Regions from separate parts of the Paenibacillus sp. JDR-2 genome, predicted to be linked through region 2. Evidence: riboswitches for the same ligand, from Rfam matches in the RefSeq annotation. Region 2 holds a riboswitch; each other region holds the start of a gene.

Region 1 (7,602 bases), 660 kb from region 2:
GTGCGTGCAGATTCTGTACATGCGCCAGGGTAAAATGATTGAACGGCGCGGCACAACTTTCCCGTATTATGGGGAAGAGTATGATGATTTTATGACGTTCGTTACCCAGTATTACAGCGATAATCCGGCATTGCCGAAGCAGATTTTGCTGCCGCTCCCTGCCGAAGAGGAAGAAGGTACGGCGGAATCGTCCACGGCCTCAGATGAGTTTGCAACAATGCTGCATAACTGGCTGAAGGTGAAGGTGCTGATGCCGCAGCGCGGACGGAAGAGCGAAGCCGTCTCCATGGCCATCGATAATGCGAAGATTGCTCTAGCTGATAAATTCCGGCTGATCGAGCGAGATGAAGAGCGAAGCGTCCGCGCTTCGGAAGGACTAGCCGAGTGGCTTGGACTGCCTGAAGTCCGGCGTATCGAGGCATTTGACAACTCGAATATCCAAGGTACAAACCCGGTCTCGGCCATGGTTGTCTTTACCGATGGCAAGCCGGACAGAAAAGAGTACCGCAAGTACAAGGTGAAGACCGTGGTTGGAGCGGATGATTATGAGACGATGCGTGAGGTTATTCGGCGCCGTTACGAAAGAATGCTGAAGGAGCAGCAGACTCCTCCGGATTTAATCGTAGTCGACGGTGGCAAGGGACAAATCTCCGCGGCTCTTGACATCCTGCAAAATGAGCTGGGGCTGTATATCCCGGTATGCGGACTTGTGAAGGATGCGAAGCATAAGACGGCTCAATTGATGACCGGTGATCCGCCGGAAGTTGTGCCGCTGCCGCGCGACAGCCAGGAATTTTATCTGCTGCAGCGGATTCAGGATGAAGTCCACAGGTTTGCGATCTCCTTCCACCGCGAACAACGCGGCAAATCAATGATCGCTTCCCAACTGGATGCGATTCCGGGAATCGGAGAGAAGCGCCGCAAGCTGCTGCTTAAGCATTTTGGTTCGATCAAGAAGATTAAGGAAGCCTCCATCGAGGACTTCAAGCCTCTATCGATTGGCGAGAAGCTGGCTTCGCAAATTTTAGCTGCGTTAAATGAAGAGGTAAAAGATAAAGAAACGGAATGATAACCTCATTCCGTTTCTTTTTTAATTTATTTACTAACCTTTGCCTTTGCTTTTATCTTTACCCTTGCCTTTGCCTTCGTCCTTACCCTTTTTGCCCGATTTGTTTTCTGCTTCGGATTCAGTTGCCGCGCCGGCGCTGCGTCCGCCGCCGGGACCACGGCCGCCGGGGCTTTGGTTGCCAGCCGTACGGTTGCCGCCGCCAGGATTTTGGTTGCCAGCCGTACGGTTGCCGCCGCCGGGGCTTTGGTTGCCAGCCGTACGGTTGCCGCCGCCGGGGCCTTGGTTATTACCAGCCGTACGGTTGCCGCCGCCGGGGCCTTGGTTATTACCAGCTGTACGGTTGCCAACGCTTTTGTTGGCTGCATCGGAGTTTTGTTTTTGTTGCTTGTCATTATTGTTGTTCTTGTTTTTGTTAGGCAAATCTATCACTCCTCTTAAACGTAGTACTAGATTATATGATGAATGATAGATTTGTTCCTGTACGAGAGTGGATAAAAAAGCGAAATGGTCCCTTGTCCAATTCTTACAGGGCGATGCTTGTAATTTTGTTCAGCGGTACATAGACGATGTAGGTTGTTTTGTAACTGCCAGCCGAGAATGTAGCATTCCCGTTCTGAAAACCTGCCCATTTCGCTTTGTCCAGATCTTTGCCGTTATCGAGCGTTATGCGATGAATAACTTGTCCGAGCGACAGCTTGCTAAGGATGCCGTAAGCATATCCAGCATTGGTTTTTCCGCCTTCTTCTTTGTGGTAAGGAATTGCCGAATTGTCGCTGCAGCCCGAAGATTTGTTCTCGCATTTGCTGCCATTTGATTTGTGTGAATAACCGTACGATTTTTTGCACGATGACTTGTGTTCACGGCATTCGTTTTTCTTGCCGCCTGATTTGTTCTTTTTCCCGGACGATTTGTGATGGCCGCTTGACTTTTTGCATGACGATTGTTTCTCATAGCTTTTGTTGCATGAGCTCTGTTTGCGGTCATAGCCGCTGATTCTTGCAATCAATCCTATCACACCCCATATGTTGGTTTAATAGATTATATTAAGGTGGACAGGATTTCTCTTGGACAAAATGACCGTTTCTATTAAATGGGCTGTTTGGGGTGCCGTTAGTACGAAAAAAAGGAATGTATCTTCTAAGAGATACATTCCTTTTTTATGAAGAGCCCTTTCAGGCCCGTACTATAGTGCGCCGTTTATGCCAGGATTTGATGACCCAAGCGACAATAACAGGCAGAATAGAATAGATAAGGGCTGCGGTAATATTAACGCCTCCTCCAACGCTGACCAGCTCGAAGCTCATAATGAGGCTGTCCAGGATCGCGTGGGTGAACACGGCTGTAATAAAGCCATAGCGGAGGAAAATAAGACAAAATACCGTTCCCAGAATAACTAGCTCTACGATACGCGTATAGAATGGGAAGATCGGATAACCGACATGACCAAGCGCCCACATGATCGTTGGAATAAGCGTAGCGATAAACGTATTCTTGAACCATTTCTTGAATAGAGCAATGCCGAACAACCGGAATATGGCCTCTTCGGAGATTGCAGCGCACCAGGCCATCATCGGCATAAGCCACAGCATATCCGTATTGTACGGAGATTGCGTAGCATCGCTGGTTGCCCAGGAGCCTGCAAGAAACTTCATGGCGACCATAATGACCGCTTGCGCGCCAAGGATAATTGCTGCAAAGAGATAGGAGAGGCCAACGCTGCGCCATACATGATCGCCATAGCCGCGCTCGCGGAATCCCGGCCATAAGGGGCGTTTTTGCGAGCGCCACATTCCGTCACCGGCGACAAGGGCGAAGTAAACGGCGAGCCCAACCGGAATCAGCAGCACAACGGTAATCAGAACAGTAGCTTTCATTTCGGCATCCGAACGGCTCTGCTCGCCAAAGGTTGCCATGATACCGTCGAGAACATTGAGATTGTTATAAATGTAGAACACGATAAACACCAGGCTGATAAATATCCCGCGTTTAAAGGTCGTGTGTCCCCTGTACAGAATCGCGTAAATAAGCGATAAGACAAGGGAGATGAAGCACATGTACGCCAGACTCACAACAGACAGCGCGCTGCCCGTTTTTTTCTGGCCTTCCACATAAGAGACGTAATCTGCCGGAGCTTGGAAGGCTGGCTTGTACCTGGTGATCACAGCTTTATCATCAATAAGGCCGACGCCGATAGTAAGCTCAAGAGAAGCGTCTCCAAGCGTATAACCGGTTGGATGAAGAATAGCGTCTCCTTGGTCATTCATGTACAAGCTGTCCAATTCTTCAGACCGGAACCCTTTTGTTTCGGCAAAAGCCTTCGCTGACGTTTGAACCTGAGCATTTCCGGCAGATTGACCGCCAAGCCAATGCCAGCCTGTAATACTGCCGTTTGTCATATGGACGTAGACATAAGCTTTTGTACCGTCTTCCAGATCCAAATTGACCTGGAACGTATCGGTTGGAAACTTGGCGTCATATTTATCTTCGAACTTTCCTAACAGCTCTTCCTTAGAGAAATAACCGTTTGCCAGACTGTCGGTCTGGTAAATCGTATGGGCGGCTACGGTTGTTTTGCCGAATTGTTCCTGGACGAACTTCTTCGCGGTCGACTCGGCTTCGCTTTTTGCAATCACTTTAGGTGTTGAGCTTGAGAACAGCTGGTCCCCGGCTGCAGGGCCGAACTGGGTAAAGATGAAAATAATTGCGCCTGCAACAGCAGCCCAGAGAAACCTTTTCCAATCATGAGGAGCGATGGAAGGGATCATACAAAACCTCCATTTCGAATTCAGACGATGCTTCGCTACAGTAACAATACCATTATTAACCTGATTTATCCAATGCAGGCGAAAGTAGAGTATGCCAACGGAAAGCGGTGAAATAAGGACTTGCAGCCAGCAAGTGACCATTTGCTTTATAACATTGCCTGTTTTTGAACGAATTCAGCTTAATTATCGCTTAGGCTCATTTTGATCGTTTCCGTCGTTTGGGCGTATAATCGTTTACGTCATATTAATCGAATCGTATCAGCCGAATTTCTTTTTTGAAAACGGGGGAACCAAACCGCTGTCCGGAGCAATCCGCCAGCATGGGGTGAATTTCGAGCATTCCGCTTGAATAGGGCTGCCTTTCCAGGCCCGAATCCGTCAGCTAACCTCGCAGGCTGTGTGGAACAGGACTCATTTGCATGGGAGTTCCCGTGCTTTTTTTTATGCCTAAATGTTGAATGGCCCCTATAAAGGAGAGAAGAATGGCTAAATATTTCAATATTCTGAGATGGTCGCCTCCAAGAATACTTGTCTTTGGGTTTGCGATGATTATCGTCATTGGGGCCGTGCTGCTGTCGATGCCCATCGCCTCAAGCGACGGCTCGCGACTGCCCTTTATTGATGCGTTGTTTACGGCAACCTCGGCAACCTGCGTGACCGGCCTTGTTGTTGTCGATACGGGTACATACTTCTCTACCTTTGGCAAAATCGTCATCCTCTCGCTGATTCAAATTGGCGGATTAGGCTTTATGACCATGTCAACGCTGATTGCTCTTGTGCTGCGCAAGAGGATCTCGCTTAAGGAGAGGCTGATTCTGCAGGAAGCGATGAACCAGACGAGTATGGAGGGCATCGTCCGATTAATCCGCAGGGTTATCTTTTACTCTTTAACGATTGAGCTGGTTGGCGCTGCTTTGTTTGCCATTCGATTTGCCTTCGATATGCCGTTTGGCAGAGCGGCATGGTTTGGACTCTTTCATTCGATATCCTTCTTTAATAACGCGGGCTTTGATATCTTCGGCCATTTCCGCAGCTTAACGATGTATGTAGGCGACCCGCTTGTTAATATCGTGTCAATGCTGCTAATTATTTTTGGCGGATTAGGCTTTGTTGTTATGGCCGATTTGCTGGATTTCCGGAAAAACAAACGGCTCTCGCTACACAGTAAGGTTGTTTTATCGACGACAGGCATTCTGATTGCCGCTGGCGCCCTTGTTATCTTTATTTTCGAGTTTTCGAACAGCAATACGCTTGGATCCCTCCATTGGGGCGAAAAGATCCTGGCTGCCTTCTTCCAGTCCGTTACGCCAAGAACGGCAGGGGCCAATACGCTGGATTATACCCAGCTTCGGCAGGCGACCGTATTCTTTACCGTTATTCTGATGTTTATCGGCGCTTCGCCAGGCTCGACCGGCGGGGGAATCAAGACAACAACCTTTACCACGATGGTCGGGGCGGTTATCGCGATGATCCGCGGGCGGGACGATATCGTTCTTTTCCATTACAGGCTTGGGAAGGACCGGATCTTCAAGGCGCTGACGATTACGATGCTGTCGCTCACGCTGGTGATATTTGTAACGATGCTGCTCTCCACTACGGAAGACCAGCAGTTTCTGAAGATTTTATTCGAAACAACGTCGGCGTTTGGCACCGTTGGCCTCACGATTGGTATTACGCCTGAGTTGACGTTTTTTGGGAAAATGGTCATTGCATTAACGATGTTCGCCGGCCGGCTTGGTCCTCTGACGCTTGCTTACGCGCTTGGACCAAAAACAGAGAGAGAGCTGTACCGGTATCCGGAAGGCAAAATTACGATTGGATAGGGGAATAGGGAGCAAGAATGAAGAACAATCAATTTGTGATCGTAGGTTTGGGGCGGTTTGGCTCTAGTCTTGGTAGAGAGCTCATTAAGCTGGGCTATGAGGTGCTGGGGATCGACCGGGATGAGGAAGCCGTTCAGGAGATGAGCAATGTGCTGACCTATACGGTATCGGCGGATTGCACGGACGAAGAGACGCTGCGATCACTAGGCGTTCGTAATTTTGACTGCGGAGTCGTGGCGATTGGCGATGACATTCAGGCCAGCATACTGACGACTATATTATTGAAGGACTTGGGCGTGAAGCGGGTTGTAGCGAAAGCAATGAGCGAGCTGCATGGTCGTGTGCTGGAGAAAATTGGCGTCGACCGCGTCATCTATCCGGAACGGGATATGGGCATTCGGGTTGCCCATCAGCTTGTCTCCCCGAATCTGCTTGATTATATCGAACTGTCGAAGGAGTATACCATTGCCGAGCTTTCGGTACCCAAATGCCTGAACGGCAAGTCGCTTCAAGATATGAATTTGCGTGCCCGATTCGGATGCAGCATCGTAGCCATTAACAAGCCTTCCGGTATAATTATTGCTCCTACGGCGACAGATGTGGTGACGGAAAAGGACGTTATGGTCGTGATCGGAACAAACGACCAGATTGAACAGTTTGAAGAAACCATAATCAGGTGATGATAAGGACAGTGGGCGCGGTTAGCGTTCATTGTCCTTTTGTTTGTTCGCTGCTGAGGTGGGGAATGGATGGGGCGGGATGGCTCGGCGGGACGGGGTATCTCTTCCGGCCGCTGTTGTCATTCCTTTGCTTTGAATTGGGTTTACATAGGGGTAGCAAAGGAAGTGACAAAGGCGAACGCTGCGCTCCTCCAGAGATACCCCTTTCCCGCATCGCGCCGCACCCATCCATTCCCCCTGCGAGGGAATGATAAAGGACAGTGAAGCGCTAAAAAGCGCTACCACTGTCCTCCCTTGCGGGAGCGAGAAGAGCGAAAGACACAAGAGCGAAAGACACAGAGCGACCCCTACTGACCCAACTCTGAAATCCAACGCCGAACCGCCGGATGTAGATCGGAAGGATCGTTGTGGATAAGACAAGTTGTTCGCTTGGTCTCTTCCAGCTCACGGATTGGGACAACGACAAGCTCGTTGTCGGCTAATAATTGTTTGCGCATATAGGAATGCGGGAGCAAGGTTGCCGCGCGGCAGGTATGAAGGAGACGGACGATAGCCTCGAAGGAGTCGATCTCCATCCGGACATCCGGCTGAAGTTGGTATTTGGCGAATACTTCGTCGGTCAGCTTACGGTACCACGTTCCTTTGGAGAACAAGATCATCGGCAGTCCGTTTAAATCTTCTATTGAAAGAGGCTCCTCGTGCGTAACGGTTACGCTGGTCGGGATAACGAGGAGCAGATGATCGTCAAACAGCGGCACGCAATGAAGCTGGGAGTCTTCAATCATGGAGGCGACGATGGCAATATCCGCTTTATTGTCACGGACAAGCGTGACAATCTCGTGGGTTTTGCCGGTTACGGCCTTGATATCGAATTCCGGATGACTGGCGTTTAGCGTCTTGATGAAATCGGGTAATGTGGTTTGAAGCGTCGTTAAGCTAGCCCCTATCGTAATGGAGGTTCGTCCCGCGGCGGTAAATTCAGCAACGGAGTCCATATAGCGGCGGTGCAGCTTGCGCAGATTGACGGCGTACTCGTAAGTCAATTGTCCGACGCGGGTCAACTCAAGCCGCTTGCCGACGCGTTCGAACAGTTTGGCGCCTATTTCTTCTTCAAGCTTTGCTATTTTGCGGGATAAGGCCGGTTGGGACAAATTAAGCAAGGCAGCTGCTTTATTCATGCTGGAATGCTCCACAATAGCAGCAAACATATGAAATTCTTCGATCATTTTTGGTCTCCTCGATCGCTTATGTGAATTGGTTATAAT
Region 2 (7,602 bases):
GGATGTCGTTGATCCGGTAACGGTGGCATACGTCCGGCAGGTAGCGGAAAAGGTTAATATTCCTTTTGTCGCGATTGGCGGAATTAAGCTGGGCAACGTGGATGAAGTACTTGCGGCGGGAGCAACAAGAATTTGCGCGGTGAGCGAGATTGTCGGAAGCTCCGATGTCGCGGGCACCTGCCAGGCGTTCCTCCGCAAGCTGGAAGGAGCGGGAGAGTCGCATGCTGCTGATCGTTAATGGCGAGTCCCAAGAGCTGGATGCCCGCACGATCGGGGATGTCATTCTTCATTTTGGGCTGGAAGGGCGTCCGGTGGTCGTTGAAGCGGATGGCGAGATTATTGCGAAGGAACAGTGGCCGGAGACGGAAGTAAGGCCGCAGATGAAAATAGAGCTGGTTCATTTTGTAGGGGGAGGCTGAGCGTAGGATGAAAAAGGATGTATGGCATATCGGGGGACATGAGCTCACCTCGCGGTTTTTTATCGGGACGGGATTATTCCCGAGCCCTTACGTGCAGAAGGAAGCGATCCGGGAATCGGGAGCGGAGGTGCTGACCTTTGCCATTCGCCGGATTAACCTCGCTTCAACCGAGGATGACTCGATTCTGCAGCATGTGGAAGGGGAAGGATTCCGATTCCTGCCGAATACGTCCGGCGCAAGCACGGCCGAAGAAGCCGTACGCATTGCCCGGTTGGCAAAGGCATCGGGACTCAGCGATTGGATTAAGGTCGAGATCAGCGCCAATGAGCGTACGCTGCTGCCCGATCCGCTGGAGACGCTGAAGGCAACGGAAATTCTCGTAAAGGAAGGCTTTACGGTCCTTCCTTACACTTCCGATGATCCGATCCTGTGCAAAAGGCTGGAGGAAGCGGGGGCGGCTGCCGTTATGCCGGGAGCGGCGCCTATCGGTACGGGGCTTGGTATTTTGAATCCGTATAATATCGGCCTGATCGCGGAGGAAGCGAAGGTGCCGATTATCGTGGACGCGGGCCTAGGCTCGGTCAGCGACGTGGCGCAGGCGATGGAGCTTGGCGTGTCGGGCGTTTTGATGAATACGCCGGTCGCCAAAGCGAAGGATCCGGTTGGCATGGCGCGGGCGATGAGGCTCGCGATTGAAGCGGGCCGTCTGTCGTATTTGTCCGGTCGGATCTCGAAGAAGCGTTACGCATCGGCAAGCAGCGGTCATGAGCAGTTTATTGTGAAATAACTGGCCGATTATTTAATAGAAAGCTGGTCTAACCATGGGAGAAACGATTGTCATTATGGGCGGAGGCGTAGTTGGGCTTTCCTGCGCTTTCGAGCTGCAGAAGCGCGGGCATCAGGTTATTGTCCTGGAGATTGGCCGCTGCGGCGGGCAGGCTTCCGGCGCTGCGGCCGGGATGCTCGCACCCTACTCGGAAAATGTAGAAGGGCCGGATGATTTCTTCCGTTTGTGCCGGGAAAGCCTGCGGCTGTATCCGTCCTGGCGCGACGAGGTCCGGCAGATATCCGGCCGTACGTTCGAATATACCGATTCGGGCAGCCTCTATATTGCCTATCACGAGGCGGACCGTCTGGCGCTGGAGGGGCGTCGCCTCTGGCAGAACGAGCACGGATCAAGCGGCATTGTGCTGGAAGGGGAAGAACTGTTCCGCCAAGAGCCGATGTTGTCCCACGAGGTGAAGGCCGCTCTCTACACGCCGGAGGAAAGCCATGTCTATGCGCCGGATTACGTGTTGGCGCTTGAGCAGGCATGCCGCCTGACCGGTGTTCGAATCTTCGAGCAGTTAGGTTCGGTAACCGTTGATAAGTGGCGCGAGGATGTCGTTGTTACCGCCCAGACGGGGTGGAGCTTTACCGGCGACCGGCTGGTCGTCTGCTCCGGCGCCTGGGCACGGGAGCTTGAGGATGTATTCGGCATCCGTATTCCGGTGTACCCGATCCGCGGTCAGATTTGCGCTTATGAAGCGGAAGTAAAGCCGGTGCAGCATATGGTGTTCTGCAATCAGGGTTATTTGGTTGCAAAAGAAAACGGCACGCTTGTATGCGGGGCTTCCGAGGATGTGGCGGGCTTTGACACAACCGTTACGGAGCGGGGAATCGAGCGGCTGCGCAAGTGGAACAAGCAGGCGTTCCCGTTTCTCGCCGGGCAGGAGCCGTTTCACCGCTGGGCAGGCCTGAGGCCTTCCACGCAGGATGGATTCCCATTGCTTGGACCGGTTCAGGAATCGGGCGGCCGCGTCATTATGGCGGCGGGCCATTACCGCAACGGTATTCTTCTCAGCCCGGTTACGGCACAGGTTGTGGCCGATTATATCGATAACGGCAGCAGGCTGCAGGCGTTTGCGCCGGAACGGTTTTCCTACTAAACGATAAACGGGGTGAAATAAAAATGGACGAATACATAAACGGCAATGTAGCCCGGGCTTTGACGATTGCCGGCTCGGACAGCGGCGGCGGAGCAGGCATTCAGGCGGATTTGAAAACGTTCCAGGAGCTTGGTGCCTACGGGATGTCCGCTCTGACGGCGATTACCGCGCAAAATACGCTTGGCGTGCAAGGCGTATTCCCGCTCGCCAAGGAAGCGGTAAAGGCGCAGATTCACTCCGTCGGCAGCGATATCGGCGTTGACGCTTTAAAGACCGGCATGCTGTTTAGTGCCGAGATTATCGAGGAAGTAGCCGAGGCGATTGCTTTCTTTGGCTGGAAGAAGGTTGTGGTAGACCCGGTTATGATCGCAAAAGGCGGCGCATCGCTCCTGCAGGTAGAGGCCGTCCGGGCTTTAAGCCGCAAGCTGCTGCCGCTCACGATGATTATTACGCCAAACATTCCGGAGGCCGAACACCTGACCGGGATGGCCATCCGCAACAAGAACGACAAGCTTGAGGCGGCGAAAAAGCTGTCCAGCCTCGGCGCCCGTTATGTCCTCATTAAAGGCGGGCATGAAGCAGGAGCTGATGCGGTGGATCTGTTATACGACGGCAGCGGCTATAGCGAGCTCTCCGGGAAACGAATCGTTACCGAGCGTACGCATGGCACCGGCTGCACCTATTCGGCTGCGCTCACCGCGGGTCTCGCTCAAGGGCTTGATATCGAAGAAGCCGTTCGCCAGGCAAAAGCCTATATTCAAGCCGCCATTGAAGACGGCATTATCGTCGGCAGCGGACATGGCCCAACGAATCATTGGGCATATCGCAAGAGAGGACTAGTCACTAAATAGTGGGACAAGATCCAGTCCTAATTCCGCGCTCCCCATCATACATATGATTAAGAGGAGCGTGAGTAAGGTGGAGGATAACAAAGTCAAGCGTTATTATCAGCTTAAGCAAAAGCAGAAGGAAATCGAGCAGGAATTATCCGAGCTGCGCGGTGAAATCGTGCAGCATTGCGCCGAGCTGGAGCTCTCCGAACTGGAGGTAGGCAGCTACAAGTTGAAGATTGTTTCCCAAGAGCGCAAGGAATTTGATGAGAGCAAGCTGTTTGCCGCTCTTCCCGATCCTGATGTATGGCGGCTGCTCTCGAAGCCCGATACCTCCAAAATCGCCGGTCTCATCAAGCTGAACGTTATTTCGGAAGAAACCATTAAGGATACGTTTTCGGTTAAGCACTTATTTCTTCTTCAAGTGGATAAGAAGTGACCGCAGAGATATAACATAACCCCGTCCAACCTTCCTTCGGAAATTGGGCGGGGATTTTTATTGATTAATTGTTGACAATATTAAGAATTGTGAGATAATTACAATAAGCTTAGTTCTCGGCGTTGCCGAGAAGCGGGGAAACCAATCTTTTGGGGCGAATCAGCCGGTTATCGGCTGTAGGGAACCATCTATCCCGAGTCCGTCAGCTAACCTCGTCAGCTTTGAGATGGGTCTTTTGCGAATAACATTGCAAACGATAGACCCTTGAAGGGTCTTTTTCTGTTTTAAAGGCCCAAAATGCACACAGACCATGATCATGCTCTGTGTTGCTGGGGTCTTTTTTTTTCATTTTTCGTGGAGGTGGGATGGACTTCCCGGCATAGGTGATGCTTTTAATAACCTTTTGGAGGGATGCGAGATGGTACAACCAATGGCCGATAACGGTAGATCGGCAGGTCTGTCGGAGGCGGAAAGAGAACGGCTTAAGAAGCATTTTCGCGTCAATGATTATTACTTAAACCTGATTGACTGGGATGATCCGAAGGATCCGATCCGCAAGCATCTGATTGCGGCCGCGGGGGAAGCGCCTCACGGGATCCAGGAGTTCACTTGGGAAGCTGCCGGCTGCAAGCATATTTATCAATCGATGGTTCTTCTCCCCGTGTCCCAGGCAGCGGAAGGAATTGCCTACATTGCCGAACATAATGAGATTCATAAGGTTGTGCTGACGGGAGATAGTCTGATGTTAGGTATTGCCAAGCTGACTAGTATTATCGAGCAGCTGCGGGATATCGAGCATATCGGCACGATTAGATTGGATTCCAGAATGCCCGTTCATAATCCAATGCGAATTTATGAGGACCATGCATTATTAAAGATGTTAAGTCAGTTCTCGAGTCCGGAGAAGCGGATCTATTTGATGACTACGATTAACCATCCGAGAGAATTAACGGCCGAAGCGAAGAAAGCCTTTAATGCCCTTCACCAGGCGGGAGTTGTCGTTCTTAATCAAACCCCTATTGTCAAGGGCGTTAATAATGATCCTCTTCTGTTAGGCAAGCTGATTGATCAGCTGTCCCAGGCTGGGGTTTCACCATATTCCTTTATCATTAACCGTCCTAATTCTTCTTATCCTGAGTCTAGCCTGTCTCTGCAAACGCAGTTCTCTATCGTTCAGCAAGCAAAAGAACTAACCGCGGAGCTAGGGAAGCGGATCAGGCTTTTGATGGCTCATGATTATGGCAAGGTTGAATTGTTGGATATAGAAGGCGGCAAAGCCTACGTGAAATATCATCACTATCAAGAAGAAGGAAAAGGCCGTTTTATCATGCTGGACTGTCCTCCTGAAGCATCGTGGCTGGAGGATCTGTCGGAGCATGATGATCATATGGTCTATCTGCCGTCCGGTCAGCCTGCAAAGAATAAATAAAGGATGTTCATAAGCCAAAGGAGAAGTAAGAAGGGATCGCATTTCACATCCCGGGAGGCTTCTGTTAATGAGAGTATACAGCCAGGAAATTGTGAACGCTCTGCAGGCTCAGCAGGAAGAAGCAAACTTGAACGGCACGCAGGTTATTGTAAAGGTTAATCCGGAAGAGACAAGGGCCGGTTATCTGGATCCCTACGAGCTTCAGCTTATTAGGAAATGGGCCGGGGAACAAAAGGTTGCCCCAGCCCAGCCTCCGTCGCCGGAGGAGCAGCTTCAGCTTATTCGAGATTCCATGGGATTTCCGAACCGTAATTTGAATACGGTGGAGATTTACACCGGTTATGAACGCGTAAAGCTTGGCGACAATGAGGTTGGCCTATGGCGGTATTACCCGCGCAAATCGATGCGGAAGCCTAACAAACCTTGTCTCATCTATATTCACGGCGGCGGCTGGATCGGCGGTACCGTGTTTGCGGTGGAGAACCCTTGCCGGCTGATCGCCGAGCTGGCCGATGCCGTTGTCTTTAATATTGACTATTCATTGGCTCCGGAGCATAAGTTCCCTAACGGGTTTAACGACTGCTTTAATGCCGTTCAATATATTTATGAGCATGCCGAGGACTACGGCATCGACCGGAACCGGATTGCCGTAGGCGGCGACAGTGCCGGCGGCAACCTGTCGGCTGCCGTAGCAGCCAAGGACCGGGATTTAGGTACGCGTATGGTAGCCCAGCAGGTGCTGATTTATCCGTGCGTTACCTTCCTTAACGGGGTGAACGGTTATCAGTGGGAGCTGTCCCAGTTCGAGATGGCGGATGAACAAAGAGCTATGATTGATCCCATGCTGGGGATTGGACGGCCTACCGAGGCTGATCCGGAAGTCAGAAAAGCATGGGAGCTTTATCTGCCTCGCGAAGAGGACGTACGTAATCCTTATGTCAGTCCGCTTCTGGCTGACAGCAAAGATCTGCCGCGCACGTTGTGCGTTGGTGCGGAATTTGACGGGCTGCGCATTCAGTCGGAAGTATACAGCAGGCAGCTTGCGGCCGCCGGCGTTCCGGTGAAGACAATCCGGTACAAGGGATGTACGCATGCTTTTATCGACCGTCTGGGCTTTGTGCCGCAGGCAGAGGATTTATGTATTGAAATTGCAAATGCTTTGAAAGCACTATAATAGAAGAGATAGTTTTTCCAAGCCCGTTCTTCCTTGATGGAAGAACGGGCTTTTATCGTTAATCCTATGTGAAAAATGAAAAATCAGGATTATAGCATAGTTGATAGCACGCAACAAGTAAGAAAATACTCATCATAGACTCATAGGATTCTCAGAAAGTGGTTAAGACCCAAGAAACGCCTAGATTACAGCATTCTTAACGCTTTCATTTACCGCTCGTTGCCAATTTTTGCGGGTGTTCTTGGGGTTCTGAGCCAATTTATAATAGCCCTATCACGATGATAGGGAGTGAAGAACAAATGAAATTCATGACAAAAATCGCGATGCTATTGGTGGCTATCGCATTACCGGTAACAGCGCTTCTTCATACGACAGCGGATGCAGCGATGTCTTCGGACGCGAAAAGAGCGAAGGTTGTTCAAACTGCATTAAACTTAAAAGGTAAAGTCAATTACGTGCATTGGCAAGACCGTCAAGAGAAAAAAGCCCCTTACGCAACAGACTGCTCCGGTTTCACGGCGCTTGTATATAAACTTGCTAATGTTGGCGTTACTCTCGTTAGCCGCGACGACGACGCGCAAGCTAAAGTAGGAACTAAAGTAGGCTACGGCAACTTCAAAAAAGGCGATCTTCTGTTCTTCTGGAACAGCGGTTCGAAAAACCATAAAGACGTAGGCCACGTCGGCATCTACATCGGCAACGGCAAAATGATTCACAACGCAAGCCCTTCGGCAGACGTTATTATTTCGGATGTTAACTCGAGCTATTACAAGCAGCGTTTCATCGTGGGGAGACGCGTAATTAACTAGATTGGCTGATTAGGTGAGTTAACACTTACACTGCGCATTCAAATATTCCTTTCAACCGCTGTTGTTCGGGGGATTTTTTCAATAAGTTTGTAGAGGAGAAATCCCCCGAACAAAGGCGGGCTAAAAGCTTTCTGAAAGAAAGCTACATCGGAAGCATAATCTACGCTTTTCAAGAAACATTCGAATTCTCCGTTTAACGTCAAACCTCAGCTAAATGTCAAAATCTTATTTAATTGCTTAAAGGAACAAGGAAAAGCCGTACGGAATGATCCGTACGGCATTTTTTTGTGGTTAAATGATTTCCGCGTTGACGGAGTCAGAGTCCTTTACGATATGCTGACGGACATGGTGGATCATTTTTTTCATGCGGACGGCTTCGGCACTGGACGGATCGAGCTTTTTTAAATGGGCGCTAAGGGGGAAAACCTTAAATGCGCTTCGGCCTCCCGTTTTGCTAATCCGCGTCCAGGTTGGAATAAAGTCGACCTTCTTGATTCGAATGGTGCCGTCATCAAGCTTGCGCACTTGGAGCTGAGTGATAAGGCCGGTTAAGGTATGATCGTTGTAATAAAGG
Region 3 (7,602 bases), 1.0 Mb from region 2:
CTTCCGCAGGACATCAAGCAGCAGATTGATTTTCGCCGGAGCTTTTTCGTAAATTTTCATGGCAAGCTCTCCCGTTCGTTGTTAGCTAAGCAACATTATAACAAACGGGCACAAGAAAAGCTAAGAGGTCAACGCCGGCCTTAAACGCCCCGCTCTCTTAGCTTTTCCAACGGCTGAATTTCCTGTTTATTGCTGTCCGTGGTTTCTGGCTGCGGCTTGCTCTGCAAGCTGAATCGCGCGCTTCACCATGTTTCCGGCATCCTTTGTGCTAATACCGCCCCAGCCTTCTTGTTCCACCTTGTTGATGAAACCCAGATCCTTCGCCAGTTCGTATTTCAGCTGCTCGGACATGACACTTCTTCTGCGGCCCATATTCCGTGCACCTCCTGTCCTTAGAAAGGTATGTGATTGCGGTTTATTATGCGCTATGCAGACGGTCGCTTATACAGCCTCCTGACATTATGTAAAACCGAATATGAAAAAAAACGCGAATCCGTTTGATCCGCGTTTAAAGCATGCTGCATGCATCTATTGTTGAATATGGGTGATTCGGACTTGACCTTCATCATTGCACACGGTCACTTCAACCGACTCTGTCAGTATATCCGCATAACTGTAGGAAACGCGCTTAAACGCGTGAGACTCCTGGTCCAGTTTGACAATGAAAACAGAAGGGTAGATTTCTTCTAACGTGCCGGTGCGTTCGATGGTCTTTCGCCGGCCACCGTTAGCTCGAAGACGGATTTTGGAGCCTACGTGAGCTTCCAAATTGCGTTTAATTTCCAATAGCGCGTTTTTTGCCATTGTCCACTACCACCTCTTTCCTTGTCCATTATAACCAGAAAGAGGGGGTTTGTCAAATGAAGCAAAATATTATATCAGCGTTTTTATTTTCTTGTCAACGGTTTTTTCGCCCATTTTTTCGAATTTGATGCATATTCGCAAAAATATTGTACATATTAAGACGTTATCTTCATACTTGCCGTGGAATGAGTCACTTTTTTGGGCTTCGGCAGCCCCATCCGGTGCCGTCCCATCGTCTCAATTCCGCCTACCCCGTCAATCCCGCTGATGGTCCCGTGAATCACGTCCGAGAGGTTGATCGACTCCCTGACAGAGGTATAGCTTGCTTTAATTGCAATATAAACAGGATCCAGCGCGTGGATCAATATTCTTCCTGGGGAGCTCGCAAAGTTAGAGCCCGATTGCAGCAGCGCTTCGAAATGCGATTGGCATGCTCCGGCCACCACGACAAGCCCATCCATGTTTTTCTCGTATTGGCGCGCTACGCGTACGGCATTTACGAAATGCTGCGAATTCTTGTAGCTGCTTAGACTATACAAATCTTCACCCTCGCGATTCTTGAGGACCCCGTCATGACCGGTGATCACAACGATATCCGGCTTAACCTGCGGCAGCAAACGATACAGCAGCTGTGCCATTTGCGATTCATGAGCATGCACGCCATGTGCGGGAACCTTCATCGTTTGGTACAACTGCATGCTTTTCCGTAAGTAGTTGCCGTCCCCGTCCAGATGAAGCACCTTGCCCGGCAATTCAAAATAAGACTGGCTTTGCTGTTGCAAAGCAGCCCGGTCGGGGCTCGATAACACCGTAAGATGCGCTTTTTCTTGTCGCATCCGTTTAAGAGAGTCGTTTACTTTAATCTTCACTTGTTGCCGCGCGCTTGTCGATTCCGGGTCACGAACAACCGACAAGTCGGGAATTGGCGCATCCGCAAGCAATCGGTAATCCGTGCCTTTTAATAATGCTTGATCGGATCGCATCTCTTCAACTCGGAACAGCACGTCACCGCCATAGGAATTGCGGACGACCAGGTCCCCTTGTTTCATGGGTAAATCACCTCTTCGTCTATCGTATGGGTGGAGGGGGCGGAATGTGCGGAGAAAATTGTGCGGATGGGCTTGGGCAAGGACACATGGACTCCGGCTGCCGCATTGAGGGACGGGGTAACTCCCAACGGCCACTGTTGCCTGTACATTGCTTGAACTTATGCCACATGGGTGGCAATGTACAGACAACGGCGGACGTTCCGCTCCTTATGGGAGTTACCCCTTACCCTCTTTGCGGGTAGCCTGTGCCTCCCAATTGCCTCTCCACATTCCTTGTGGGAGGCCGTGGCTGCCGCGCTGCTGCGCCTGGCGCGGCGTAATGGTGGGCGGGCAGCGTTGCCTGCCCACTGTTGTATAACGCACGTGTGATGCCACAAATCCCTTGTGACACACACCGCTGCTCCACGCGCCTGCGATGGTAGCCTGCAGGTATCTCAAATGCGTGAATGACCCCAGCCGCCGCGTCTGTGGCCGTTAGGCAAGTTCCACACTTAAAGGACGATTATCTGGCTCTACAGCACTCTGTGCCGCCTTTGCGGCTCTTTGTACGAACTTCGCCCACCGAATTAGCCCACTGGTCGGTTGCTTCACTTCATATGAACGTCCTGAGGAACACAGATTGTTCCCCTAAAAGTAACGATTTGCGTTATTCGCTGCTCAAGCTACATACCCTTATTCCGTCTCTTATGTATTGCCCGGGTAATCATCAACGTCATTATTTCAATCAATGTTAGATAGTGAAATATAAATTGAGTTATTCGATGGTGGGTGGAGCGAAGGTGCTGCTAATGTAAGTCGGTTTTTCCGTGTTAGAAGAGCATCAAATAAGGTGTAGAGTGTTCTTTGCGGGCTGCAAGAGGAATTTTCCATGTTACAGAGGTAGTCGTAGGTGAATGAGATGCGAGTAAAGCCACATAAGTCGGTTTTTCCATGTTACAAGAGCATCAGATGGTTCACTTCGTGTTCTTGGTGGACTTTAAGAGGAAAATTGCGTGTTATAGAGGTGATGGCGGATGGAGACAGCGCGAGTGGAGCCGTGTAAGTCGGTTTTTCCGTGTTACAAGAGTATCAGGTAGTCAACGGAGTGCATTGGGGTGGTCTGAGGCGATGAGTGGGTTGTTTAGGGCTGCAAGGGGCGCTATAAGCGCCCGAGGACCCGCACGGCGCTTCGCAGCCGTGCCATAGCCCTCCCCGCCCGCCACTCCGGCGGCGGGCGGAGCCACAACAAAACCGGCGGCGCTAACCGCTCGCCGCCGGCTCAAACAAGGCTCGGCCGCCTTAGCAGGCCGAGCTAACCCCGCCAGCCCGCCGCCAGAAAGGCGCGGCTGATGCGGGCGAACTCGTCGAGGGACAAGGTCTCTCCTCGACGGACAGGATCAATCTCGCAGCTGATAAGCAGCTGCGTCATTTCCTCGCGGCGTTCCTTGCCCACGAACGCCGTCAGATTGTTCGCCAGCGTCTTGCGGCGCTGGGCGAAGCTCGCCTGGACGATGCGGAAGAAATGCGCCTCGTCCTCTACCTCCACCGGCGGCTTCTCGCGCACCGCCAGCTTGATGACAGCCGAGTCGACATTCGGCTGCGGGATAAACACCGTATGCGGCACGATGCAGACAAGCTGCGGCTCGCAGTAATACTGCACGGCCACGCTTAAGCTGCCGTATTCCTTGCCGCCCGGCTTCGCCGCCATGCGCTCCGCGACTTCCTTCTGAATCATAACGACGATGTTCTCGAGCGGCAGACGCTCTTCGAGCAGCTTCATCAGAATCGGAGTCGTCACGTAGTACGGCAGGTTCGCCACCACGCTCACGCCAGCCACGTCGGCGAAACGTTCTTCGAACAGTTTTTTCAGATCCAGCTTTAACACGTCGCCGTGTACAACCTTCACATGCTCTTCGCCCGCCAGAATGTCGCCTAGAATCGGAATCAGCCTATTGTCGATCTCGATAGCCGTTACCGTACCCGCCGCCGCAGCAAGATGCTGCGTGAGCGCGCCGATGCCCGGACCGATCTCAAGAGCACCCTTCGTTTTATCAAGTCCGGCCGCACTTACGATCTTGTGCAAAATATTTTGATCAATCAAGAAGTTCTGGCCCAAGCTTTTCTTAAACGAGAAGCCATACTTCGCGATAATTTCCTTGGTGCGTTTGGGCGTTGCCACTTCAATCGCCTTCATATCGTTTCCGCTCACATCGTTCACTCCTGTCCCTGTTCCATCGTGCGCAGAGCCTCCGCGAACTCTTCTCGGGAGATACGGAAGCTTGTACACCGTTTGAAGAACTGCTTGCCGTTCGCATACCCGATCCCAAGCAGCTTACCCATCTGAAGACGGCGGTTCGCCGCGTCCGGATGGACGATAAGTCCCGCCTCCATCAGATCCTCCCAGGTAATATCCCCTTCTCCGGCCACCATCTCCGTCCGAAGCTCGGAGAGCGCCTGACGAATCGCTTCAGGGCTTGCGTTCTCAATGCCGATATCGCCTTTGTACATCGCCTTCTCCTGCGGCAGAAAAGCATGCTTGCAGCCAGGCACGCGCCGCGCGACAATTTTGCGGATTCTTTCGCCCGCATGATCAGGGTCCGTAAATATAATAACGCCTCTGCGTTCCATCGCCAGCTCGATCCGGCGCAGCACTTCCTCGCCAACCGCAGAACCGTTTGTTTCAATCGTATCCGCTTCAACGGCCCGCTTCACGGCAACCGTATCGTCTTTGCCTTCCACCACAATAATTTCCTTAATCACAAGCGAACATTCCTTTCTACAGCAGCAACTTTCGCTCTTCTTTCACCGTCAATAATTATGCAGCCTGCTTAGCATCTCCATGCACACAAAAAGAAGAGGCAGCGCCTCTTCTTATAATGGCATATTTAACAATGAAATACGATAGCAGAAAACCATTAGCTTGCGGTTGGCTTGGTTGGCCCAAGCACGTATACGGTATACCCTTTTTTCCGGCCGAACTTATTGGCATAGCTTGTGCTGTCAAAGTAAACGTCGATCTTGTTGCCATTGATCGCACTGCCTGTATCCTCCGCTCTGCGGAAGCCGATACCTTCAATGTACACCCACCAGCCGATTGGAATAACATCCGGATCCACCGCGATCGTACGGCCTTCCTTCACTTTTGCGCCGGAAGCCGTAATGCCGTATCCTGGATGACTTTCATCCTTGCCCGTAGATTCTATACCTGCCGAATAGGCGGTTAAAGTTACATTCTTGAGAACCTTCTTCGGCTTAAACGTTACGCCGCTCTTTGTATACGAGGCCGTGCTCGTAGCCGAGAGCGTATGTACGTCCTTCTTGGAGCCGATCGCTACGACCTGACTGACCGTATGCTTCTGAACGACCTTGTCGACCAGCTTGGAGGAGACAAGAACACCATTTTCGTACTTTTTCTCCACGCGCTCGATAACGAGACCGTTTTTTCCGGATTGCACCAGCTTCTCCTTCCCTTTCTCAAGGGTTGGATCTTGTTTCTTCACGATCGAGAACGGCAAAGTCCGTTCGTTCTCTGCTACCTTGGTATCGATTCGGGTAACGGTAACCGTCAATGCCTTCGAAATCTGAGAATCGAGAGACGGGGTAACCTTATCTTGATCGCGAACAGGAATATTTAATTTCCCGATCGCCGCCTGTACTGTTTTCTCTGTCGTGTACACCGTCGATGTTTTGCCATCTGCTTTTACGGTAACCGGAACCGCGTATTTGATTTCGATGCGGTCTCCGTCTTTGATGGACGCATTCAGAGGATGAGATACCTCGTCATAGGGTCCAACCGTTATAGCTTGTTCATCCAGTAGGCGTTGCAGGACCCATTGTTTTGTCTTTACAACAGTTTCTTGTCCATTCACTACTACGGATACGCTCTTATCAGCCGATCCGTACAACAACACCAAAAACATGAAAGTCATAGCGATTGAGATAATTGCACTCAGAACAATTAAACGCAAATTTTCATGCTTCCATCGCATTGCGAAAGTCATGCTGGATGATCGCTTCCCATGGGTCCCCTTAGCCTGGATCATGCCCACTTCTATCGGTCCTCCTTCATAGCCCCGCCGCCAATCTGTTACGCATGATACTATTGACGCGACTATTAAGTATATTGGCGTGACAAGCACGCTCCAGTGTTACGGCCTCCCACCTCCAAGATTTACCCTGTAAAGACTATTTCCGAATAATCAAAATCGAAAATAAAAAGAAGCCTTCGACAGAGGATCTGATCGTGGCTTCCTGGGTAATCAAACATTCAGGAAAAGGTGAATACACGAGGTTGATCGCTCTCTATATTCGCTTACGAGGTTAGCTGACGGGTTCGGGCGAGAGAGCTGCCCTATCCGCGGAACGAATGCTCATGGCAATCGCCGCAAAATTCACCCCTGAAGAATTCATACGCAGCACGATACTTCATGACGTCTTAAGCATGCATCGGCTGGCGTTGGTTCCCCCGCTCTCCGGCTTTCGGAGATTAAGCGCAAACTGGAAATCCAATACAAAAGTTAAAGCTCTGAGAAAAATCATACATTCCTGACCACGGAATTGTAAAGATGCGTTAAAAGACGATTTTAACGAAATTTTAGGATTCTGGAGGCAAATATGGTCGATTCCAACAAGTAAAAAGAGTTTTATCGCCGCTATAGTCTTTATTTCAGCGGTTTTAGACCATTTTTAAACAATACCAAAACATTTTTTACCGTTTGCGCTTGTAATAACTGCAATTTCCTCCTTGGATTTTCCTGTTATTTCCGCTGCTGCCTCTGCAACCAAAGACACATAAGCGCTCTCATTTCTCTTTCCTCTAAATGGATGAGGAGACAGATACGGGGAGTCCGTTTCGATGAGAAGACGGTCAAGCGGAACCTTCGCAAGCACCTCTTTCGGTACCCTTGCATTTTTGAAAGTGACCGGTCCGCCGAACGAAATATAAAAGTTCATATCGAGGCACATTTTGGCCGTTTCCCAGCTGCCCGAGTAGCAGTGCATAACTCCTCCAACTTCAGATGCTTTTTCTTCTCTCAAAATACGGACAATGTCCTCATGCGCATCCCGATTATGAATGACAATCGGCTTACCCAGCTTCCGGGCAAGGCGGATCTGCTCCCGGAATACCCGGTGCTGCACATCCTTTGGGGAATTGTCCCAGTGGTAATCAAGACCGATTTCACCAATGGCTACAACCTTCGGATGTGAGCAAAGCTGCTCGATCCATTCCAGGTCACCCGGCTCCATAAAAACGCTGTCAACCGGATGCCAGCCAACCGCTGCATAAATAAAATCGTATTTTTCCGCGAGCTCCATCGTCGTTGGGATTGTCTCGCGATTGAAGCCGATATTGATCATTAAATCGACACCGGCAGCACGCGCCCTTTCGATAACTTCGGCACGGTCATTGTCGAATTGCGGAGAGTCCAGGTGGGTATGTGTGTCGAATAAAGATATCATCTTAGCTGCAAGCTCCTTCTATATAAAAAGTTAAATTTTAAACAACTTCCGGACTGCCGGGCTTAACCGGTCAGCAGCGGCAAGGAGTGGCTCAATCGGATAATAGACATGATACTGACCTTGGTGCAGACCGCTGATAGAACGGACAATGTCGGATTTCACCGATATTTCGCTTAAGCTGTTATCATCGCTTAGCAGCAGAATCGGCGCTTTATCCTCTTTCCCGCCTTTTTTCGCGTCCGGGCGATAAATGTCGTAAGGCTGGTCAAACGGGAAATCGATTTCCATATGGTAGTCCGGGTTGAGACCG
Region 4 (7,602 bases), 1.1 Mb from region 2:
CGCTTCAATTTATTCGCAAGCGGATGCCATAGCACGTAACCGGTAAAGATACCGAGCAGCGTTGCGATAAAGGCGCCGGCAATGGAGTGGGCAAGGGTCTCCATATCGTCCATATGGCCAAGCGCGCCAATCAGACCAACTACGGCACCGAGTACGCCAAGCGTTGGCGCGTAAGTACCGGCCTGCGTAAAGATCAAGGCACCGGCTTTATGGCGGTCCTCCGTTGCGGAAATATCTTCGAGCAGGACATCGCGAACAAAATCCTGGTCATTCCCGTCAATAATCATGCGCATGCCGTTGCGGAGGAAAGTATCTTCAATATCCTCTACCTTGGCTTCCAGGGCAAGAAGACCTTCGCGGCGGGTAATCGAAGCCCATTCCATAAAGCTCTCGATCAGCTGTTCGCGCGGCATCAGCGGTTGTTCTTTAAATGCGATCTTGAACAGCTTGCCGACCTTGGAAAGCTCCGACATCGGGAAGGCGATCATAACCGAAGCAATGGTCCCGAGGACGATAATCATATAAGCGGCGGGATTTAACAGATTGCTAAGAGCGGCACCCTTCAGCGTCATACCGACCAGTACCGCTACGAGTCCTAATATAATACCGATAATTGTAGAATTTTTCATCATGCACCCCGTCCAGTACGTTTTCGACAAATCTCTAGTTCTTATATCGACAAGTTATCGTACGGAAATTAGACTTTCAGAAATGATTTAAGAGAGAAGCGTTAATTTTCGTGAAAATGCGGTAAAATGAGTATAGAAGATAATTATGGTAAAGGTGGTTGACCTATAGTGGGAGTTAGACATGCAAGAGAGTATGCAGATATATTGAAAGAACTGACGGAAGCGGTAAGCGAGGTAGAAGGCAGCTACACGTTTTTTGAGATGGAAGAGGAAGAGTGGGCGGCGCTTGGGTCGGACGACCGGCATGAAGTTATGGAGGCGCTTGCCGACGATGTGTTCTTCGGTCTTGGCGAGCAGCCGGTAATCGAGGTTGGCAAAGGAGCGATTACGTATCATCCGAAGCATCATGTCATTGAAGTGTCGCATGGAGATAACGTGACCCGTATGATTCGGTTGACATAAAGGCAACAAAGGGAGAGCGTGAGCGTGACGAACGATTGCTTATCAAATACGACGTTACCGCAGACGCTGCAGCTGGATGGCGAGCAGCTGTCTGCCTTCTATCAGCCGATTATCGCGCTTGATACGAGAAAAGTGGTTGGCTATGAGGTGCTTGGAAGAGCCTGCAAGGGCGATACCGTCCGCAGTCTGGGGCCGTTTTTCTGCGACGCCGGCGTACCGGTCGAAGATCATATCGCGGTTGACCGGATTTTGCGCGAACAGGCATTTCAGAAAATAGGCGCAACCCCGCAGCCTCCGATGCTGTTTATTAATTTAAAGCCGAACTGGATGCACCGGGGCGTGCAGTCGGGGGAGCTGTATACCTTATCTCTGCTGGACAAATATCAGATTGATCCCCGCAGAGTAGTGATAGAGATTACGGAAGAAAGCTTTAATGGCGAGTTTGAGGAGCTGCGGGAAATTATCGATTTGTACCGCTCCAAGGGCTGTCTGATTGCAATTGACGATGTTGGCAGCGGCTTTAGCGGTATGGACCGAATTGCTTTGATTCAGCCGAACATTCTGAAAATCGACATTCACGTGCTGAAACGGAGTGCGAGTCATGGCGGCTATCTTGGCACGCTCCGTTCCCTCTCCGCGCTGGCTGACCAGCTTGGGGCTTCGCTGCTTGCCGAGGGCGTGGAGACCAAGCTGGATTTAGCGAGAGCGATCCAGGCTGGGGTCCGGTACGTACAGGGCTTTCTATTCGCGAAGGCCGAGCCGGATTTCGGCGAATCGTCCCGTTTTTCTGTCCTTTTGGAAGAAGAACTGGAGGATCACCGGCAGCTGCAGCTCTATTCGGAAAACTACTGGCGCTATTTGTCGGACAGGCTGTCCGGCAAGATCGATCGGATTGGTCATCTGGAGGAGCTGGAGGAAGAGGATAATGAATGGATCGTCCGGCTGCTGCAGGAATTGGAGAACAACAGCATCCGCGTCTATCTTTGCCGTGAAGACGGTATTCAGATCTCTTCCAACTATTCGAGAAGAGAAGACGGCAGCTGGCGGCGGGAGGACGAATACTGCGGGGCTAACTGGAGCTGGCGACCGTATTTTGTTCCGAATGTGGTTCAATTAAACGAGAACCGCCGCTCCATGGTTTCCCGCGCCTATACCGACCTGGATTCCAGAGCGTGGATCCGGACGGTATCGGTCCTGGTGAAACCCGGCGTTATTCTGTTCGTTGATATGAAGGATCCCGAGCCTGATTACTACCGGTTATAGGGATATTAAAGAGTAGACTGGTACACCATACAATGGAACTCCGCCGACCCTTGTTGCGTTGGCCGTACATAGGTATCTTCAATGGCAAAGCCGGCACGTTCATAAGCGCGAATGGCACGCGTATTCCACGTCAGCACCTCCAGATCGATGCTGTTCTGAGGTGCCCGGCGAAGGGCTTCACGAACCAACAGCCGTAGAAAGTCGGGGCCGATACCTTTGCCGCATAAAGCGGGATGAAGGCCGAGACCGAGGCGGATAACGCCAACAATGGGGAAGAATTGGGCAAAACCGATCAGTTCCTGATTGCGATTCACGACAGCCGCATATTGCATGCGTCGCAGGACGGGGTCGCCAAATTCGATCTCGTCCTTTTGCATCGTATCCCACGACGGCCAATGGTAAAGATCGTAGGGGAATTCATATTGCCATCCGCAGATTTGCCGGGCATGATCAATTTCCAGCGGCTGGATAGTCATGTCCTCCAGAGATGGTTTATAATGTACCTCATCAGTAAAATTAGTCATGGATCTACCCTCATTAATAAGAATCTATAAGTTTCTTTCCATTATAACATTTCGGTAATCGACTTCATGAGGATTTGGCGAAGGACAACGAAGGAGAACTTTTACGATGCGGAAATTAATAGCGCTTGGCTGTTTGTCTTATCTCGTAATTGGATTAGCTCATGTTGTGGGCGGATCGGTAATGGAGCAGATGCTCGATAAATACGGTTTGTCGTATGACGACGGCGGGCAGTGGATGATGAATCAGTTCTTCGGTTTCTTGGTGGGCGTATTGCTGTCCCCATTTATTACGTCCAAGCTGGGCAAAAGAGGGGGAGTGCTTCTCTCGCTTGGTCTCCTGACGCTTGGGGAAGCGGCTTACAGCCTTACTCCCCACTCCTGGGGGCTGATGCTGTTTATCGCCTTGTTTGCCGGCTTTGGCTTTGGAATGACGGAATCCGTCATTGGAGCCATGGTTATTGATCTGGCGGAAGAGAACGGCAAGGCTAACGCGATGACCAAGCTGGAGACGTTCTTTGGAATCGGCGCTTTCCTGATGCCAACGATGGCGAGCATATTGATCCGATACGATGTATGGCAATTATCCTTCCCGATACTCTCGGCGCTTGCCGGCATTACCTTTATCTTATGGATGACGATATCGTTTGGGCCAATCGATGACAAGATTGGTTTTCATGCCAGAGTTGGTTTTCATGCCAGAGGGAAGAAGGCGGCGGTGGAGCGGGAAGCTGGCGATCCGCGTCCAAAAGGATGGTTCGGATATAAGAGAGCCGCGATTCCGTTCCTGCTGCTGTCGGCGTTATTTTTCGTCATTTATGTTGGCGTGGAAATGAGCTTCTCCAATTATCTGCCTTCCATTATGATTGAACGCTCCGGTATGTCGGAGGCGAATGCTCCTTCCTCGCTTAGCTTGTTCTGGGGCACGATGATCCTTGGGCGTCTGTTCGCCGGACGGCTGGCGGATCGTGTCGGATACATCCGCTATCTGTTTGTTGCGATTGCCGGAGCTTGCGTCGTTATTCTTGCGATGGGGGCTGTCGGGCAGTTAAGCGGAATGATGGTCCTAGTCGGACTAAGCGGATTGTTCTTCTCCGGCGTGTTCGGGATTGCTCTTGTATTCGCAAACGGACTTATTCCGGGGATGACGGAGCGGACAACCAGTCTGCTTGTCGCTTGCGGAGGCGTAGGCGGGGCGATCTTCCCGAAATTAACGGGATGGATGATGGACAACTATGGCGCGGACCGAACGGTCTGGATTCTTGGGGCTTTTCTTATTGCAATGTTTGTCGTATTGCTTGCGATGCTGGCGCTCGGCCGGAAGCAGCAGGCGGCAGCTGCCTGAATAGAGTAGCAGGAAACAATAAAGCCGCATGCGGTTTGTCCGGTAGGACAAGCTGCATGCGGCTTTATTGTAGGAATCCTGTCAATCCGCCTCGGTTGAAGCGGCTGCTTGATTCTATTGTTCGTCGGCATATTTATCAAAAGTGCTAGGGTCCATGACACGTCGAGCAGTCACATACCGGTTGACATAATAAGAGTCACTAAGGTTGCTTATCGTAACGCCCTTGCTGGACGATGCATGAGCAAACTTGCCATCCCCTACATAAATGCCGACATGAGATACACCACGACCGTTCGTGTTGAAGAACACGAGATCTCCGGCCACTAGATCGCTTTTTGCGATCTTCTTACCTGTTTCAGATTGCGAAGTGGAAGTACGAGGAAGATCGATGCCCATTTTGTCGAAAACATAAGAAGTAAATCCGGAGCAGTCGAATCCTTTCGTGGATGTTCCACCTGCAACGTACGGCGTGCCAATCAAGTTGCTGACAATGCCGTCCATTTTGGAGTCTGCGAAAACGCTTCCAGCCTGAAAAGCTAGCATTAGCGCAAGTCCAAGGAGTAGTGCTGTAACCTTTTTCAAAGCGGTAAAGCTCCTTCCAATGCCGACGAGGTTAGCTGTGGGGTTCGGTTGAAGGATCCCTATGACTTCTCGGGCGCCGATACAATCATTCGGACGTCGAAGTCAATTCACCCAGGGGTGGTTCCCCCGTTTCCAGTACAAGGAATTAGGCAGTTTGTTTTATGTACTTGGTAACTATTCGGTAATTTTCGTTTATCTCCTCCTCTATACGGCAATTTCTAATAATTCTCATGCAACCTTTTGACTAATGAAAGCGGAAAAGCTTGTATCCTGCGGTTAGTAGTCTTCATGTAGGGCGCGCAGACTAGCAGAGAAGCACTATAAAGATTTACTAACTCTTTACTATGTGGTTTTGCTAGCCGATATGTTGATTTATTTGGAGAATGGCGGACATGCGAGCCCGAAAAAACGCGAAAAACCCGCGCTGCGACTAGGTCGCAGGGCGGGCTGCTTCTATAATTATGAGAAAATTTTAAACTTCCTTTGATCTTAAAATGTCGTATTGGGAGGCTAGAGTCCATACTTTCATTAGGGTACGGACAAGATGATAGCCTTGGTGGACAAGAAGAGCGATAAAGCCGGCCCATACCAGGGAAAAGCCGCTGACGAACAATCCGACTCCCGATCCGATCGCCCACATGAGAAGCGATAATCCGGCAAACGGCAGAAGATGCTTAACAGCTGTGCCAAGAGATTGGACAATGCCGCCGGTTTTGCCGCTGGTCGCCCCAAGCTGCATGGCCAGGAACAGCAGATGGAGCAGGATGCCCCATAACAGCCAGCCTCCCGCGGCGGGAAGCGTCTGCTGCAGCAAGTCCCCAATCGAACGGCTGTGAAGGAGGGCTTCAAGTCCCTTGGGCAGCAGCCACCAAGCGGGAGCGAGAGCAAGAATCGTCTCGATCCAGTAGAGCAAGGTAACCGGCTTCCATGCCCGGCGGATACCTTGAAGGAACTGCGTTCCTCCTGTATCGGTCGCATGCTGCAGGGAGTAGAGCAGTCCCGCGTTAAATAACGGAGAGAGCAGCATTCTTGCGGCGAACAAGCCGCCAAGCAGCCACAGGTACGGAGTAAGCAAATCCGTCTTCATAATCTGGAACTGCGCTTCGCTCAAAAATAGCTGGACGGCTGCTTTGGACGGGGAATGATCCGGGAACCGGCGCAGCAGAGGCGCTACAACCGAATCGATAAACCGGTACAGGAAGAATCCCCATAGCAGCTGGTACAGGAATAGCAGGATAACGATATAAAAGTGCTTGATCGTAAGCCGCCAGCCTTGTCTCATATGATTTTTCATGGTTTATCCTCCTAAAAAGAATTGCGAAGCAATTCTTACTTCGAAAGCATGGACCTAAAGAATTGCGAAGCAATTCTTACTTCGAAAGCATAGTTCACCAGCCCAATAATCCGAGCAGGCCCTGAATGACATTAGAAGTGCCAAGACTCCAACGGGTACGCGTGACCTCAGATAAGTCGGCCTTCATATAGTCGTTGATATGCTTATTGTCGAGAACGTTTGTATGCTGCGGATCGACGGCAACCCATTCGAGCGGAGAGCTAAGGACAACCTTGTACTGAACTTGAGCCTCTGTCGGATCCCAGGACTTTGGAACAATGGTGCCGTCCTTGAACTTCAGGACAACCGGAACCGGACCGTTATAGCCGCCGTTGCGCTGAAGAGAGACAACCGATTCATACATCCGCGTTCCATCCTGCTCGACGGGATGGACATTAATGGACTCCACGGATACGTCCGCCATCTGATTGCCGTAGACATATTGGTCGAAGTAATTGTTCCACTTCTGTTTGGTTACCTGCTCTACAACGCGCTGGAAGTCGGTGGTGGTCGGATGCTTGAACTTATATTTCTGGAAGTAGGTGCGCATAATCTTCTGCATCATTTTCTCGCCGACCTGCTTCTCGATGCCAATCAGTACGAGCTTCGCCCGCATGTACACATTCTCGGCATAGACGTTATTGCTTGGGTAAGCCCAGGATGGCTGCTTCAGCGGAGCGGGATCCGTCATATAGCTCGCTTCCAGCGGCAGGTTGGCTTCGATGCCGTATTCGCTGGCCATGACTTTATCTTCTGCATAGGAGGTGAAGCCTTCGTCGAGCCAGGCTTCCTCGAACTCATTCGAAGCTACCATGCCGTACCAGTATTGATGCCCGACCTCATGCACGACGGTCCTCTCGAGACTGTAGCCCGGATTGTCCGTCTCTGCGGCGAAGGCCGTAACAAGTGTCGGATATTCCATTCCTCCGGAGCCGTTGGCTCCCTTGGGAGGCACAACAACCGATAAGGTTGAATACGGGTACTCGCCGTACCATTGCCCGTATTTGGAGAGCGCGGATTTGGCGGCATGCATATACCGGTCCTTCAAATCCTCATGCGCAGGATCCAGATACAGCTTGATGCGCACACCCGGAATGCCAGGGCCGGATAATGTGTCTTCATAATAGATAAAGTCCGGGGAAGCGGCCCAGGCAAAGTCATGAACGTCATCTGCGTAGAATTGATAGATCGCCCGGTTATCCTTTTTCTCTACTGCCTTCGTCTGAAAACCCGTTGCTGCAACGGTATAGGATTCCGGCACCTGGATACGGACGGAATAAATGCCGAAGTCGCTGTAAAACTCGGAGTTGCCGTGGTACTGATGCGTATTCCAGCCTTCCGTCGTGCGGCCTCTTGTCCCAGCTGTTTCGTACACGGCCAGCTTAGGGAACCATTGTCCCGCCATCACGTAATTGCCGGAGTAGCCCATACGCGCGAATACTTCGGGCAGCTTTACTTCAAAGCCCA

Evidence for each region. A riboswitch is a leader RNA that binds a small molecule or an ion and turns the genes downstream of it on or off. The one in region 2 is predicted to bind cyclic di-AMP.
Region 1: another riboswitch for cyclic di-AMP. It lies ahead of PJDR2_RS24205 (TrkH family potassium uptake protein); the one in region 2 lies ahead of PJDR2_RS27105 (hypothetical protein).
Region 3: another riboswitch for cyclic di-AMP. It lies ahead of PJDR2_RS00145 (3D domain-containing protein); the one in region 2 lies ahead of PJDR2_RS27105 (hypothetical protein).
Region 4: another riboswitch for cyclic di-AMP. It lies ahead of PJDR2_RS00630 (C40 family peptidase); the one in region 2 lies ahead of PJDR2_RS27105 (hypothetical protein).

Annotation. Positions count from the first base shown of each region.
Region 1 is NC_012914.1:5,531,220-5,538,821, reverse strand. It holds gene uvrC (excinuclease ABC subunit UvrC) at 1-1,069, shown strand, start outside; gene PJDR2_RS32115 (hypothetical protein) at 1,103-1,489, opposite strand; gene PJDR2_RS24215 (hypothetical protein) at 1,593-2,075, opposite strand; gene PJDR2_RS24210 (CPBP family intramembrane glutamic endopeptidase) at 2,242-3,834, opposite strand; cyclic di-AMP (ydaO/yuaA leader) riboswitch at 4,085-4,246, shown strand; gene PJDR2_RS24205 (TrkH family potassium uptake protein) at 4,317-5,657, shown strand; gene PJDR2_RS24200 (potassium channel family protein) at 5,675-6,337, shown strand; gene PJDR2_RS24195 (LysR family transcriptional regulator) at 6,685-7,563, opposite strand.
Region 2 is NC_012914.1:6,188,152-6,195,753, reverse strand. It holds gene thiE (thiamine phosphate synthase) at 1-238, shown strand, start outside; gene thiS (sulfur carrier protein ThiS) at 222-419, shown strand; gene PJDR2_RS27125 (thiazole synthase) at 427-1,206, shown strand; gene thiO (glycine oxidase ThiO) at 1,241-2,347, shown strand; gene thiD (bifunctional hydroxymethylpyrimidine kinase/phosphomethylpyrimidine kinase) at 2,371-3,198, shown strand; gene PJDR2_RS27110 (hypothetical protein) at 3,266-3,616, shown strand; cyclic di-AMP (ydaO/yuaA leader) riboswitch at 3,713-3,851, shown strand; gene PJDR2_RS27105 (hypothetical protein) at 4,035-5,045, shown strand; gene PJDR2_RS27100 (alpha/beta hydrolase) at 5,113-6,219, shown strand; gene PJDR2_RS32170 (C40 family peptidase) at 6,519-7,028, shown strand; gene PJDR2_RS27090 (CapA family protein) at 7,320-7,602, opposite strand, start outside.
Region 3 is NC_012914.1:26,298-33,899, reverse strand. It holds gene ispE (4-(cytidine 5'-diphospho)-2-C-methyl-D-erythritol kinase) at 1-60, opposite strand, end outside; gene PJDR2_RS00170 (small, acid-soluble spore protein, alpha/beta type) at 187-372, opposite strand; gene veg (biofilm formation stimulator Veg) at 529-804, opposite strand; gene yabG (sporulation peptidase YabG) at 960-1,853, opposite strand; gene rsmA (16S rRNA (adenine(1518)-N(6)/adenine(1519)-N(6))-dimethyltransferase RsmA) at 3,145-4,026, opposite strand; gene rnmV (ribonuclease M5) at 4,047-4,592, opposite strand; gene PJDR2_RS00145 (3D domain-containing protein) at 4,748-5,881, opposite strand; cyclic di-AMP (ydaO/yuaA leader) riboswitch at 6,126-6,335, opposite strand; gene PJDR2_RS00140 (TatD family hydrolase) at 6,519-7,292, opposite strand; gene PJDR2_RS00135 (HD domain-containing protein) at 7,323-7,602, opposite strand, start outside.
Region 4 is NC_012914.1:120,766-128,367, forward strand. It holds gene motA (flagellar motor stator protein MotA) at 1-629, opposite strand, end outside; gene PJDR2_RS00610 (hypothetical protein) at 798-1,091, shown strand; gene PJDR2_RS00615 (EAL domain-containing protein) at 1,116-2,354, shown strand; gene PJDR2_RS00620 (GNAT family N-acetyltransferase) at 2,360-2,878, opposite strand; gene PJDR2_RS00625 (MFS transporter) at 2,985-4,220, shown strand; gene PJDR2_RS00630 (C40 family peptidase) at 4,335-4,802, opposite strand; cyclic di-AMP (ydaO/yuaA leader) riboswitch at 4,808-4,964, opposite strand; gene PJDR2_RS00635 (hypothetical protein) at 5,275-6,096, opposite strand; gene PJDR2_RS00640 (M1 family metallopeptidase) at 6,191-7,602, opposite strand, start outside.